Regions from separate parts of the Pantoea sp. KPR_PJ genome, predicted to be linked through region 3. Evidence: predicted binding sites of a transcription regulator. Region 3 holds the regulator's gene; each other region holds the start of a gene.

Region 1 (4,215 bases), on a different contig from region 3:
GCGACAGCTGGCCAATCATCTGCAGGTAGCCGGAGGCCTGTTCTGCCGGACAGAAGGGATGTAACTCAGCGAATTCTGGCCAGGTAATGGGGATCATCTCCGCTGCCGCGTTGAGTTTCATGGTGCAGGAGCCAAGCGGGATCATCGCCTGATTCAGCGCCAGATCTTTCTTCTCCAGGCTATGCATATAACGCATCATTTCCGTTTCGCTGTGATGGCGGTTGAAGACCGAATGCGTCAGGATCTCACTCTGCCGCTGCTGGGCCGCCGGGATCGCCTGGCTGTCGGCCGCTGCGCTGGCATCCAGCGTGTCGATATCCTGACCGTGATCATCGCCCAGCAGGATAGCAAACAGCGTCTGCAGATCCTCACGACGCGTGGTTTCATCCAGCGTAATGCCCACCGCATTGTGAATATCGCTGCGCAGGTTGACGCCAAAGCTCAGTGCGCGATGCAGAACGGCGCCCTTGTCCGCGACTTCGACCGTCAGGGTATCGAACCAGCTGTGGTGACGCAGCTTCAGCCCGCCGTTTTGCAGACCGGCAGCCAGAATAGTGGTCAGGCGATGAATGCGCGAGGCGATGCGCTTCAGTCCTTTCGGACCGTGATAAACCGCATAGAGTCCGGCGATATTGGCGAGCAGTACCTGTGAAGTACAGATATTAGAGTTCGCTTTTTCACGGCGAATATGCTGTTCGCGCGTCTGCATCGCCATACGCAGTGCGGTATGACCCGCCGCATCGCGCGAAACCCCAATGATACGTCCTGGCATTGAGCGCTTGTGCTCGTCGCGGCTGGCAAAGAAGGCAGCATGAGGTCCGCCGTAGCCCATGGGTACGCCAAAGCGCTGCGCCGAACCGAAAACAATATCCGCTCCCTGTTTACCGGGCGCTTCCAGCAGCACCAGCGCCATAAAGTCAGCTGCGACGCTGACGATAATTTTGCGGCTTTTGAGTTCAGCGATCAGGGCACTAAAGTCATGGGCTTCACCGGTTGTCCCTACCTGTTGTAGCAGTACGCCGAAAACGTCAGCGTGCTCCAGCACTTTGTCCGCACGATCGATAATCAGTTCGAAGCCAAAGGTTTTCGCACGGGTACGCACGACGTCGAGCGTCTGGGGATGAATATCTTCAGCAATAAAGAATTTATCCGCGTTTTTAAGTTTGCTGACGCGCTTCGCCATTGCCATTGCTTCCGCTGCCGCCGTCGCCTCATCCAGCAGCGAGGCAGAGGCTACGTCCAGGCCCGTAAGATCCAGCGTAACCTGCTGGAAGTTAAGCAGGGCTTCAAGGCGACCCTGCGACACTTCCGGCTGATAAGGAGTGTAAGCGGTATACCAGCCCGGATTTTCCAGCATATTGCGCAGGATCACCGGCGGCGTCACCACGGCGCTGTAGCCCATGCCAATCCAGGATTTAAAGCGCTGATTCTGGCCCGCAATCGCTTTCAGCTCAGCCAGCGCCTGCTGCTCGGTGGCGGCATCACCCACCGCGGGCGGGCCAGGCAGCTGAATATCGGCAGGCACGATGGAACCGATCAGGGCATCCAGCGAGCTGGCACCAATCGCTTTCAGCATCAAAGCCTGTTGTTCCGGAGAGGGGCCGATATGACGTTCAATAAAGGCACCGTGGTGTTCGAGCTGGCTCAAAGTCTGGGTCATTAGCAGTCAATCCTGGATCGGGCTGGAATAGAGAGATAGCAAGGGAATTAAAGCGGTCAGTTAACCCCGACCGCCGTCATGCTTATTCGTCGATAGACGCTTTGTAAGCGTCTGCGTCCAGCAGTGAATCGAGTTCAGATTCGTCGCTGGGTTGGATTCGGAACAGCCAGCCGGTGGCATAAGGTTCGCTGTTCACCAGTTCTGGCGCATCGCCCAGTGCCTCATTAACGGCCACAATCTCGCCGCTGACGGGCGCATAAATATCAGACGCCGCTTTTACCGATTCTGCTACCGCACACTCGTCGCCAGCTGCATAGCTGTTGCCCACCTCAGGCAGGTCAACAAACACCATATCGCCTAACAGCTCCTGCGCATGCTCGGTGATGCCAACGGTCAAGGTGCCGTCAGCTTCCTTACGCACCCACTCGTGGCTGTCACGATATTTCAATTCATTTGGCACATTGCTCATCGCCCTTTCTCCTGACATTTAATTACTGAACCGGCTTACCGCCGCGGACAAAAACAGGTTTGGTGACTTTTACCGGCATTTCACGCTGGCGGATCTCAACCACAGCGCTGTCGCCAATGCCTGCCGGAACGCGAGCCAGCGCGATGCTGCAGCCAAGCGTCGGCGAGAACGAGCCGCTGGTGATAATGCCCTGCTGCAACTGATCGCTAGCGTCGATGAAACGAACCGGCTGGCCGTGACGCAGCACGCCTTTTTCGGTCATGATCAGGCCAACCAGTTTTTCAGTGCCTTTCTCACGCTGCACCTCCAGCGCCTCGCGCCCGATAAAGTCACGATCGGCAGGCTCCCAGCACACCGTCCAGCCCATATTGGCCGCCAGCGGCGAAATACCTTCATCCATCTCCTGACCGTAAAGGTTCATTCCGGCTTCCAGACGCAGCGTGTCGCGCGCGCCGAGGCCGGCAGGCTTAACGCCTGCTGCCAGCAAACGCTGCCAGAAATCAGCCGCGGCGGCGGCAGGCAGCGCAATCTCATAACCCGCCTCGCCGGTATAGCCGGTGCTGGCGATAAACAGTTCACCGGACACGACGCCGAAAAAGGGCTTCATCCCGGCGACCGCTTCGCGCTGTTCGGCGCTAAATAGCGTCTGCGCTTTTTGCTGCGCCTGCGGCCCCTGCACGGCAATCAGCGCCAGATCGTCGCGCTCCGTCAGGGCGACGTCGAACGCTTCGGCGTGCTTAGCAATCCATGCCAGGTCTTTTTCACGCGTTGCCGAGTTAACAACGAGACGGAAAAAGTCCTCGGTCATAAAGTAAACAATCAAATCGTCAATGACGCCACCGGAGGCGTTTAGCATGCCGGAGTAAAGCGCTTTGCCCGGCTGTGTCAGTCTGGCGACATCATTGGCCAGCAGGTGGCGCAGGAAATTGCGCGTCTGTGCCCCGTGAAGATCAACAATCGTCATATGCGACACGTCAAACATTCCGGCATCCTGGCGCACGGCATGGTGCTCATCTATCTGTGAGCCATAGTGCAGCGGCATCATCCAGCCGTGGAAGTCCACCATGCGGGCACCGCAGGCCTGATGCTGTTCAAACAAAGGGGTTTGCTGAGTCATAACCATCCTGTTGCGAAGCGAGTAAATTTCAGGCTAACGCGAACCGTGGTATCGACCCGCGCAAACGTTCTCTTTTGCCTGACGTTACCACTGAAAAAGCGATTTAACCATAAGCTGTACAGGGTCGAATTGAAACATGGTCATTACGGTGCAGGCAAAGCAAACAGCATAAATAACTACGATTTTGTGATTTGTTACGCACGAAATCGGATTAGAGCATCGAATAGCAGCAAAATATTGAGCAAGGTCGCGCAGAATGTTAATAAGCAGCTCGAAGCGAACGCCATTGACATAAATAAAAGTAATGCGAATAGCGACGTAAAATTAGAATAAATCAAACGAGGCGCGCTAAAGGGGCAGGAGCGCACCTTCATAGTGCAGAGCGGACTGGCAGGCATAAAAAAGCCAGCTCAGGGCTGGCTAAGAAAAGTGAATGGCGCTAACGCAACCAGTCAGGCATGTCGTGCAGTCCCATGGCCTGGCGCAGCATCGCTGGCTTGACCCCGGGCAGTGTGTCCGCCAGCTTCAGCCCCAGATCGCGCAGCAGCTTTTTCGCCGGGTGAGTGCCGGCGAACAGCTCACGGAAGCCCTGCATACTGGCCAGCATCAGCGCCGCACTGTGTTTGCGGCTGCGCTCATAGCGACGCAGATAGAGGTGCTGACCAATATCTTTGCCCTGCTGGTGTAAACGACGGATTTCGCCTGTCAGCTCTGCCGCGTCCATAAAGCCCAGATTCACGCCCTGCCCCGCCAGCGGATGGATGGTATGCGCCGCATCGCCTACCAGCGCCAGACGGTGCGCGGCAAAGTTACGTGCGTAACGCGCCATCAGTGGAAAAGCTTTGCGCTCACTTTCCAGCTGGCAAAGTCCGAGGCGCATATCAAAGGCAACGGCCAGCTGCTGGTTAAACAGCGCCTGCGGCATACTCTCCAGGCGGCTGGCTTCCTGCGGCGGCAGCGACCAGACGA
Region 2 (4,215 bases), on a different contig from region 3:
AGTAAGGCGTTTATACAACGTGAATCGGGCGGCAAAAGCAACCGCCTGATTGTCAGCAGATCTTAGCGGGTCATACCCAAAGGCTCTATGCCAGTTAGCCGAAATTAATCTGCGGGCGCGCGGAGCGATCTGCCAGGCGCTTCAGCATGGCATTGAGCAGCACACCGTAGGCGGGCAGGAAGAAAATAAGGCAGATCAGAACTTTAAAGCTATAGTCCACCAGCGCGATCTCAATCCAGTGCGTTGCCATAAAGAGATCGGTGCTCTTGTAGAACGCGATAAAGAAGAAGGCGAGCGTATCGCTGATATTGCCCAGAAACATCGCGCAGCCTGGCGCGATCCACCACTGTGGCAGCTGGCGCAGGCGGTTAAAGACATGGACGTCAAGGATCTGCCCCAGCGCATAGGCCATAAAGCTGGCGCAGGCGATGCGCGCGACAAACAGGTTAACGTGTTGCAGAGCGGCGAAGCCCTGCCACTGACCCTGATAAAACAGGCTCGACACCAGATAGGAGACAAACAGGGCGGGGATCATCACCGTAATGATAATGCGCCTCGCCAGCGGCGCGCCGAAAATGCGCACGGTCAGGTCGGTCGCCAGAAAGATAAACGGGAAGCTAAATGCACCCCAGGTGGTGTTAAAGCCGAACACAGAAATGGGCAGCTGCACCAGGTAGTTACTGGAAATAATCACCAGCAGGTGAAACAGAGAGAGCCAGATCAGCGCGTGCTGACGCTGACGCAGAGAAAATGCGATCATAGAGGACCTTTTTCATATTGGGGTGAGGGAACCCATTGCCGCACAGCGCTGAGCCTGTACGACGGTACCAGTTGTAAAAAACCGCGGCATATTACCGCGTTGTGCTATTTACGCAATGGTTAATTTTAGCGCAATCGTTCTCGTCTTGCGTCTGCAGGGTAGCGCGTTAAAATGAGCGCCCCTGTTTAGACTGAGTGATTTATGAGCGACAACTTCTCCCAGGCCGATCGGCAACTGGATGCGCTGGGCCTGCGCTGCCCCGAGCCGGTAATGATGATACGTAAAACGGTCCGCGCTATGCAGGACGGGGAAACGCTGCTGATTATTGCTGACGATCCGGCCACCACGCGCGACATACCCGGCTTTTGCCGCTTTATGGAGCATCGCCTGCTGGCGCAGCAGACTGAGACCCTGCCTTATCACTATTTGATCCAGAAGGGTCTCGGCAGCTGAGCGAAGGGTTAATTGCGCAGCAGTCGCAGCGCATTGGCGGTGACCAGCACCGTTGCGCCAGAATCGGCGACCACCGCCAGCCATAGCCCGGTAAGACCCAGCAGCGTTGTTACCAGAAACAGCGCCTTCAGCCCCAGCGCAATCGCAATATTCTGCCGCAGGGTGGCGTGCGTGCGTCGTGCCAGAGTGAGCAGCGTCGGCAGCAGAGGCAGGGCGTCACGCGTCAGCGCGGCGTCGGCGGTCTCCAGCGCGATATCGCTGCCGCTGCCCATCGCAATCCCCAGGGTCGCGGCTTTCATGGCAGGCGCATCGTTGATGCCATCGCCCACCATCGCCAGCGGCTTCTGCCTGCCCAGTTCGCGAACGGCGTCGACTTTATCCGCAGGCAGCAGGCCGGCGCGAAACTCGATATCAAGCGCGCTGGCGATGGCTGCCGCTGCACGCGGATTGTCGCCGGTGAGCATCACGCTCTCCACGCCCATTTTCTTCAGCGTCGCCAGCGCCATGGGCGCGTCGTCGCGCAGGCTGTCGCGCAGCGCCAGCGCGCCCAGCGGCACCTCGTTACGCAGCACGACCACCAGCGTTTGCCCCTGCTCCTCCTGCCGGGCGATCTGCGCGCGTTGTCCGGCGGTCAGCGATGTGACGCGAGCCGGTGAGATCAGCGCTATCTGCGCACCTGCAACCTGTGCGGCAATGCCGCTGCCCGTCAGCGTCGTCTGGTCGCTGGCAGGCGGCAACACCAGTTGCCTGGCCTCGGCTGCCGTGACGACAGCTGCGGCCAGCGGATGTGTCGATCCCTGTTCCACCGCGGCAGCCAGCGCCAGCAGTTCATTCTGTGGCAAAGCGCTAAAACAGAGCAGGGTTACCAGCTGCGGCTTGCCCTGCGTTAAGGTCCCGGTTTTATCGAAGGCGATGGCTTTTATCTGGCTGAGACGCTCCAGTGCTGCGCCGCCTTTGATAAGCGCACCCTGACGCGCAGCAGCGGCCAGACCGGACGTCATGGCGGCTGGCGTGGCGATCACCAGCGCACAGGGGCAGCCAATCAGCAGCAGCGTCAGTCCCTTGTAGATCCAGGGCTGCCAGTCGCCCAGACCGAGCAGCGGCGGTACCACCATCACCAGCGCTGCCAGCAGCATAATCAGCGGCGTATACAGGCGGCTGAAGCGATCGATAAAGCGCTCAACCGGTGCGCGGTGGCTCTCCGCCTCTTCAATCAGCGTCAGAATACGATCGATGGCGCTGTCGCCCGGTTTTGAGGTGACCTCAATCTGCACGAGGCGATCCACGCTGGTGGCACCGGCCAGCAGTGCTTCACCTTGACCGCGCGTCACCGGCAAAGACTCCCCGGTAAGCGCGCTTTCATCAAAGCTCGCCTCTTCGCTCAACAGGCGGCCATCCACCGGCAGGCGGCCGCCTGCCGCCACCTCAATGACATCACCGGGCTGCAGGGCGGCAAGCGTCACCGTTTCCCGCCTGCCTGCGCTCAGCCGCGTTGCGTTTTCGGGACGCAGCGCCATCAGTCGGGTGACGCCGCTGCGCGCACGCGCGGCGGCGAAACCTTCCAGCCGTTCGCCCAGCAAAAACAGCAGCAGCACCATCGCCGCTTCGGCATGGGCACCAATCAGCAGTGCGCCTGAGGCGGCCACGCTCATCAGCGTTTCAATGGTGAAAGGAGAGCCGCTGCGCACACGCTGCACAGCGCTGCGTGCCACCGGCCACAGGCCAGTCAGCGTGGTAACAATAAAGAGTCCATCACCCCAGCGCGGTGCAAACTGGCTGAGCGTAACGCTGGCGAGCATTAACACCGCGAGCATGATAAGGGCGCGATTATCGCGCCAGCCTGAGGTGGCAGGAGGCGAGCGGGTTTCGCTTATCAGAGTAAAACCGGCGCGCCTGACCGCCTGTTCCACGGCGGCGGCAACATCGGCGCTGGCCTCAACCTGCAATTTTTCACTGGCAAAGATAACGCGGGTTTGCAACACCTGTGGCAGTTGTCTGACGGCGGTTTCGACGGTACGGGCACAGCTGGGACAGTCCATGCCGCTGACGCGCCAGTTGAAATGCCAGGCACCGCGCCGGTCACTCTCGCTGTCCGGGTCGTCATCGGGCGGGCCATTTGTTTCGCTGCAACAGTCGGTGCAGTCGGCCTGCAACGGCGCGACGCGGCTGACAGTAAGGCGGGCAGGGGAGGCGCTACGTACTGCACAAAGAGGGGTAACGGGGGAGTGCGCAGGACGCGGGCGACCACAGCCGCAAGCATGATGGTGATGCATATAACCTCCAGTAACGGACGGGCGACGCCGCCCGTTACTGCATCCTACACTCTGGAGTCGACTCCAGAGTCAAGCGCGTTTTTGCCTCAGTAAAGCCAGAGTGAGCGGACAATCATGAAGTGTCCGGCAAAATAGCAGGCGGCGACCACGGCGCTGTCGGCGCTGAAGCGACGGCGGTAATGGCTGACGAACCAGATGATGTTTGCCAGTAGCAGCAGAGCTGAGCCAATAATCAGCGTAAAGCTGTCATCGCTGGGGCGGAAGAAATATTGCTCGGCCGCCATCCAGGTCATCACCAGCGTCATTCCAATCAGCGTGCAGATCGGCCAGCGCAGCGTGTCCAGACGGCTCCAGATGGTGGCGATGGTCACCGCGCCAATGATCAGCAGCGTTAACGGAATCGGCCAGTAGAACGTCATCGTCATGTTGGCGGCAAAACAGATGGTGTAGAGCAAATGTGAAAGGAAAAAAGCACCCAGTGCATAGAGCATCTGCTGACGCGGCAGCAGCATCAGCGCATCACCAGTCAGCGTCGCAACCAGGCCGGCAATAATCAGGTAATCAGTTGGTTTCAGAACCGGAGCCTGCCAGGCCCAGCCGACCAGCAGTAACAGGGTGATCGGTTTGAACAACCAGCGCTGCCACTGCGGGCCGCGATAGGAGGCATCGACATAGAGCCAACCGGAGAAAAGTACGGCAAGAAATGACCACAACATCGCAGCTCCCTTA
Region 3 (4,215 bases):
ATTAAACGCGGCAAAGTGTAAAAGGGTGCACCTCAGGCTGTGAAACGGTAAAATTTGCAGAGTGCTGTGAAAAAATTTGAAAGGAAAGTCGATGTGGTCTGAATATGCCCTTGAGGTAGTTGATGCCGTAGCACGTACCGGCAGCTTTAGCGCCGCGGCGCAGGAGCTGCACCGTGTGCCGTCTGCCGTCAGCTATACGGTGCGGCAGCTGGAAACCTGGCTGGCAGTGGCGCTGTTTGAACGTCAGCATCGCGAGGTCACCCTGACCGCGGCCGGCGAACATTTTGTTCGTGAAGGACGGGACGTTATCAAAAAAATGCTCGCTACCCGCAGGCAGTGTCAACAGCTGGCAAACGGCTGGCGCGGACAGCTCAGCATTGCAGTTGACCGGATTGTGAAACTGCCGCGCAGCCGTCAACTGGTGACCGATTTCTATCGACACTTCCCCGATATGGAGTTGCATATCAGCTATGAGGTCTTTAACGGCGTCTGGGACGCGCTGGCCGACGGGCGGGTAGACGTCGCTATTGGCGCAACCCAGGCCATACCGGTTGGCGGTCGCTTTGCCTTTCGCGATATGGGGGCGCTGAACTGGCGCTGCGTGGTTGCGCGTCACCATCCGCTGACACAGCAGTCCCGGCTGGATGATGATGTGCTGCGCGCCTGGCCATCGCTGGTGCTGGAGGATACCTCACGCGCGCTGCCGCGCCGTATGACCTGGACGCTGGATAACCAGCGGCGCCTGGTAGTGCCTGACTGGCAGGCGGGGCTGGTTTGCGTGCTGGATGGGCTATGCGTAGCGATGATGCCGGGGCACCTTGCACGTCCTCTGCTGGACAGGGGTGAACTGGCAGAGCTCACGCTGCCGGTCACTTTTCCCGATAGCCATTGCTGCGTGAGCTGGTCAGAAGAGCGGGCATCACCCGCGCTCAGCTGGCTACTGAGCTATCTGGGCGATGCGCAAACGCTAAATCAGGAGTGGTTAAGCGAAGATTAACGGCGATAGTCGCGGAACGGACCGTCAGCTACAGAGCGACGTTCAATCAGCGCCGGATGCACTTCGATGGTCTGTGACTCTTCACGTTTACTGGTAATACGGTCCAGCAACATCTCCAGCGCCTTCTCACCGAGCTGGGCTTTGGGCTGGTGTACCGTGGTCAGGGCGGGCGTGAAGTAGCGTGCGTTACGTACGTTGTCATAACCGATCACCGAAATGTCCTGCGGCACGCGCAGCCCCATCTCATCGGCCGCGCAGATCGCACCCATCGCCATAATATCGCCTCCGCAGAATATTGCTGTCGGACGCTGTTTCTGCTGCAGGATCTGCTGCATCGCCTGGTAGCCCGATTCAGGCTCAAAGTCGCCCTGCACGATCCATTCAGAACGCACGGCGATGCCAGCCTCCTCCAGTGCTTTGAGAAAACCGGCGTGGCGACCGCCGCCGGTATTGCGCTCCAGCTGGCCGGGGATAGCGCCGATATCGCGATGGCCGCGCTCGATCAAATAGCGACCTGCCAGATAGCCACCCTGGAAAGCATTATCCAGTACGGTATCGGTAAAATCACCGCGCGATTCGCCCCAGTCCATCACGACCATGGGGATGTTGCGGTTCTCTTCCAGCATTTTTAGCAGGTCTTCCGGATATTCAGAGCACATCACCAGCAGGCCATCAACACGTTTTTGCGCCATCATCGACAGGTAGGCGCGCTGCTTTTGTAAATCGTTATGCGCATTGCCGAGGATAAGGGTATAGCCACGTTCAAAGCAGTGGTGCTCAACCGCTTCAATGATCTCAGCAAAATAGGGCGCCTCGCTTGAGGTTGCCAGCAGACCCAGCGTTTTGGTGTGGTTGACTTTCAGGCTGCGCGCTACGGCGCTGGGCGAATAGTGCAGTTCCTGAATTGCCTGCCAGACGGCATTGCGCGTCTCTTCCGCAACAAAACGCGTTTTGTTAATTACGTGAGAAACGGTCGTCGTTGAGACACCGGCGCGCTTTGCGACATCTTTGATTGTTGCCATTAAAAAGAAACTCCAGAACCTGTCAGTAAGCTACTGATAAGCATAATGTTAAACGTTTGCGTCCGCTAAGGTTATTTTCTGTTAATTTGCTGCATTTCTTGACGGAAAAGTCATTACCTGGCAGGAAAAAAACAGGGGCTGTTGCGTGCGGACTAAACTGCGGTTGCGCCAGTTGCGCAACAAAGGCGGGGATTCTAGCAAGGCTTGCGAGATAACACGAGATTTTTACCGCCAGCTATGGGAAAATTGCGCAAGACCATAATAACTGTGTGGGTAAGGAGGGGGGAAATGAGTACCGATTTAAAACTGGCATTGATGACCACTGGTGCGGCGCTGCTGATGATTGTGACGTTCAGCCTCACCGCCATCCTGCATTAAAGTGGCACAAAAAAAACCGGGATATCCCGGTTTTTTTATCTCAGCGTATGGTCTTTGGCGTCATCATGCGGCGTGCGCCGATATAATGGCGCTGCCAGTAATCCTCTGAAAGCGCGCTGATTTGAATATCTTTTCCAGTGCGCGGCGACTGAATAAATTTACCGTTGCCGAGATAGACGCCTACATGATCGGCGGTGCCGCGTCCGTTAATGCGGAAAAAGACCAGATCGCCTTTCTCCAGCGATTCGCGCTTGATCGGTGAGGCGTCGCGCAGATGGTACATCTCATTGGCGGTGCGCGGAATTCTGAATTTCACCAGATCTTTATAGGCATACCAGACCAGGCCGCTACAGTCGAAACCAGTGTGCGGTGAGCTGCCACCCCATTGATAGGGTTTACCCAGCTGCCCCATCAGTTTGGTCATCGCCGTTTCACGCGCCTTCTGGTAACGCAGGCGGTGAGACTTGCTCATTTTGATGGTAGTGCCGTCGTCCGCTTCCACTTTCTGCACGTTTGCAGCGCGGGTAGTTTTGATGCTGCTCAGTGTGCGCTGATGACCATAGCGTTTACGGGAGGAAGATGACGATTTTTTGGGTTTACTGGCGGAGTGAGAAAGTGACGCGGTTTCGATTTTCTGCTGCTTTTTGACTTTTGATTTTTGTGAAGCAGGCAGGCGAGACTTCTTCGCGCTGGTTTTTACCGGCCGACGCTTGCGCCGCTCATCTTCGCGCGCACTCTTTTTCTCCGCTTTATGCAGACTGGCATTAACCGGCGTTTGCGGCGAAGCCGAAGCGACGTTAAGAAACAGTTGGGCAAAAGCTAAAATGAAAAGCGTAATCAGTAAACGCATAGTCCGGTTACAGGGTTAGCGGTTACGACAACTGGCCGTAACGAGGTTAGAAAAATCTGATCAAGGATCAGCGCCGGGGCCATTCTAAGCCAGGTTTTTTTCAAAAGTTAAGCCATTTTTCCATTAAACTGTTACAGGGTAGAAGTTGCATTCAAAATAAGCAATTTCAGTAGTTTATAACAGCAGAGTTATTACCAGTTATGAACAGCTCAGGTTTTGATTATCGTCAGAAAAGGTCAAAACTTTACGAAACGATTTAACAAACATGGCGTTTTTGCCCGGCAAGCCAGAAATTGTCGTTTTCAGGGGCGGGGCGAAGTCGCTACAATAAACAAACACGAAGTAGGGAATTAAGGAAGGCAATTATGAGTACTGTAGAAAAAATTCAGCGCCAGATCGCAGAAAACCCGGTCCTGCTGTACATGAAAGGTTCCCCGAAGCTGCCAAGCTGCGGCTTCTCTGCGCAGGCGGTACAGGCGCTTTCGGCCTGTGGTGAGCGTTTTGCTTACGTGGATATTCTGCAGAACCCTGATATTCGCGCCGAGCTGCCGAAATACGCCAACTGGCCGACTTTCCCGCAGCTGTGGGTAGACGGTGAACTGGTCGGCGGCTGTGACATTATTGTTGAGATGTTCCAGCGTGGTGAGCTGCAGTCGCTGATCAAAGAGACGGCAGAGAAGCATAAAGAAGCAGAATAAACAAAAAGGCCGACTCAGTCGGCCTTTTTTGTCTTCAGGCTGATGCGGCCTCGCTCTCGTCATCCGCATCCACCGCCGGCAGCGGCCAGCCGCCCAGACGCTTCCAGCGATTAACCAGTTCGCAAAACAGCGTCGCCGTCTGTTCGGTATCGTAGAGCGCAGAGTGCGCCTGCGTACTGTCAAAATCCATACCCGCTGCTTTACAGGCTTTTGCCAGTACCGTTTGTCCCAGCACCAGCCCGCTGAGCGCCGCTGTATCAAAGGTCGCGA

The links. The regulator PurR, encoded in region 3, represses purine synthesis genes. The targets are predictions, from matches to a motif close to CANGCAAACGTTTGCNTG.
Region 1: a site for PurR is predicted at 3,304-3,321, ahead of gcvT (glycine cleavage system aminomethyltransferase GcvT). Genes of this name have one in related genera too.
Region 2: a site for PurR is predicted at 888-905, ahead of tusA (sulfurtransferase TusA). Genes of this name have one in related genera too.

What each region holds. Positions count from the first base shown of each region.
Region 1 covers NZ_JABMIK010000006.1:72,734-76,948, forward strand. Annotated here, with positions in the region: gene gcvP (aminomethyl-transferring glycine dehydrogenase) at 1-1,660, opposite strand, end outside; gene gcvH (glycine cleavage system protein GcvH) at 1,743-2,129, opposite strand; gene gcvT (glycine cleavage system aminomethyltransferase GcvT) at 2,152-3,246, opposite strand; gene ubiI (FAD-dependent 2-octaprenylphenol hydroxylase) at 3,686-4,215, opposite strand, start outside.
Region 2 covers NZ_JABMIK010000007.1:122,771-126,985, forward strand. Annotated here, with positions in the region: gene HP564_RS15305 (7-cyano-7-deazaguanine/7-aminomethyl-7-deazaguanine transporter) at 95-760, opposite strand; gene tusA (sulfurtransferase TusA) at 962-1,213, shown strand; gene HP564_RS15315 (zinc/cadmium/mercury/lead-transporting ATPase) at 1,222-3,486, opposite strand; gene HP564_RS15320 (lysoplasmalogenase) at 3,573-4,202, opposite strand.
Region 3 covers NZ_JABMIK010000001.1:940,006-944,220, forward strand. Annotated here, with positions in the region: gene punR (DNA-binding transcriptional activator PunR) at 92-997, shown strand; gene purR (HTH-type transcriptional repressor PurR) at 994-2,019, opposite strand; gene HP564_RS04500 (YnhF family membrane protein) at 2,308-2,397, shown strand; gene HP564_RS04505 (C40 family peptidase) at 2,438-3,247, opposite strand; gene HP564_RS04510 (Grx4 family monothiol glutaredoxin) at 3,610-3,945, shown strand; gene rnt (ribonuclease T) at 3,980-4,215, opposite strand, start outside.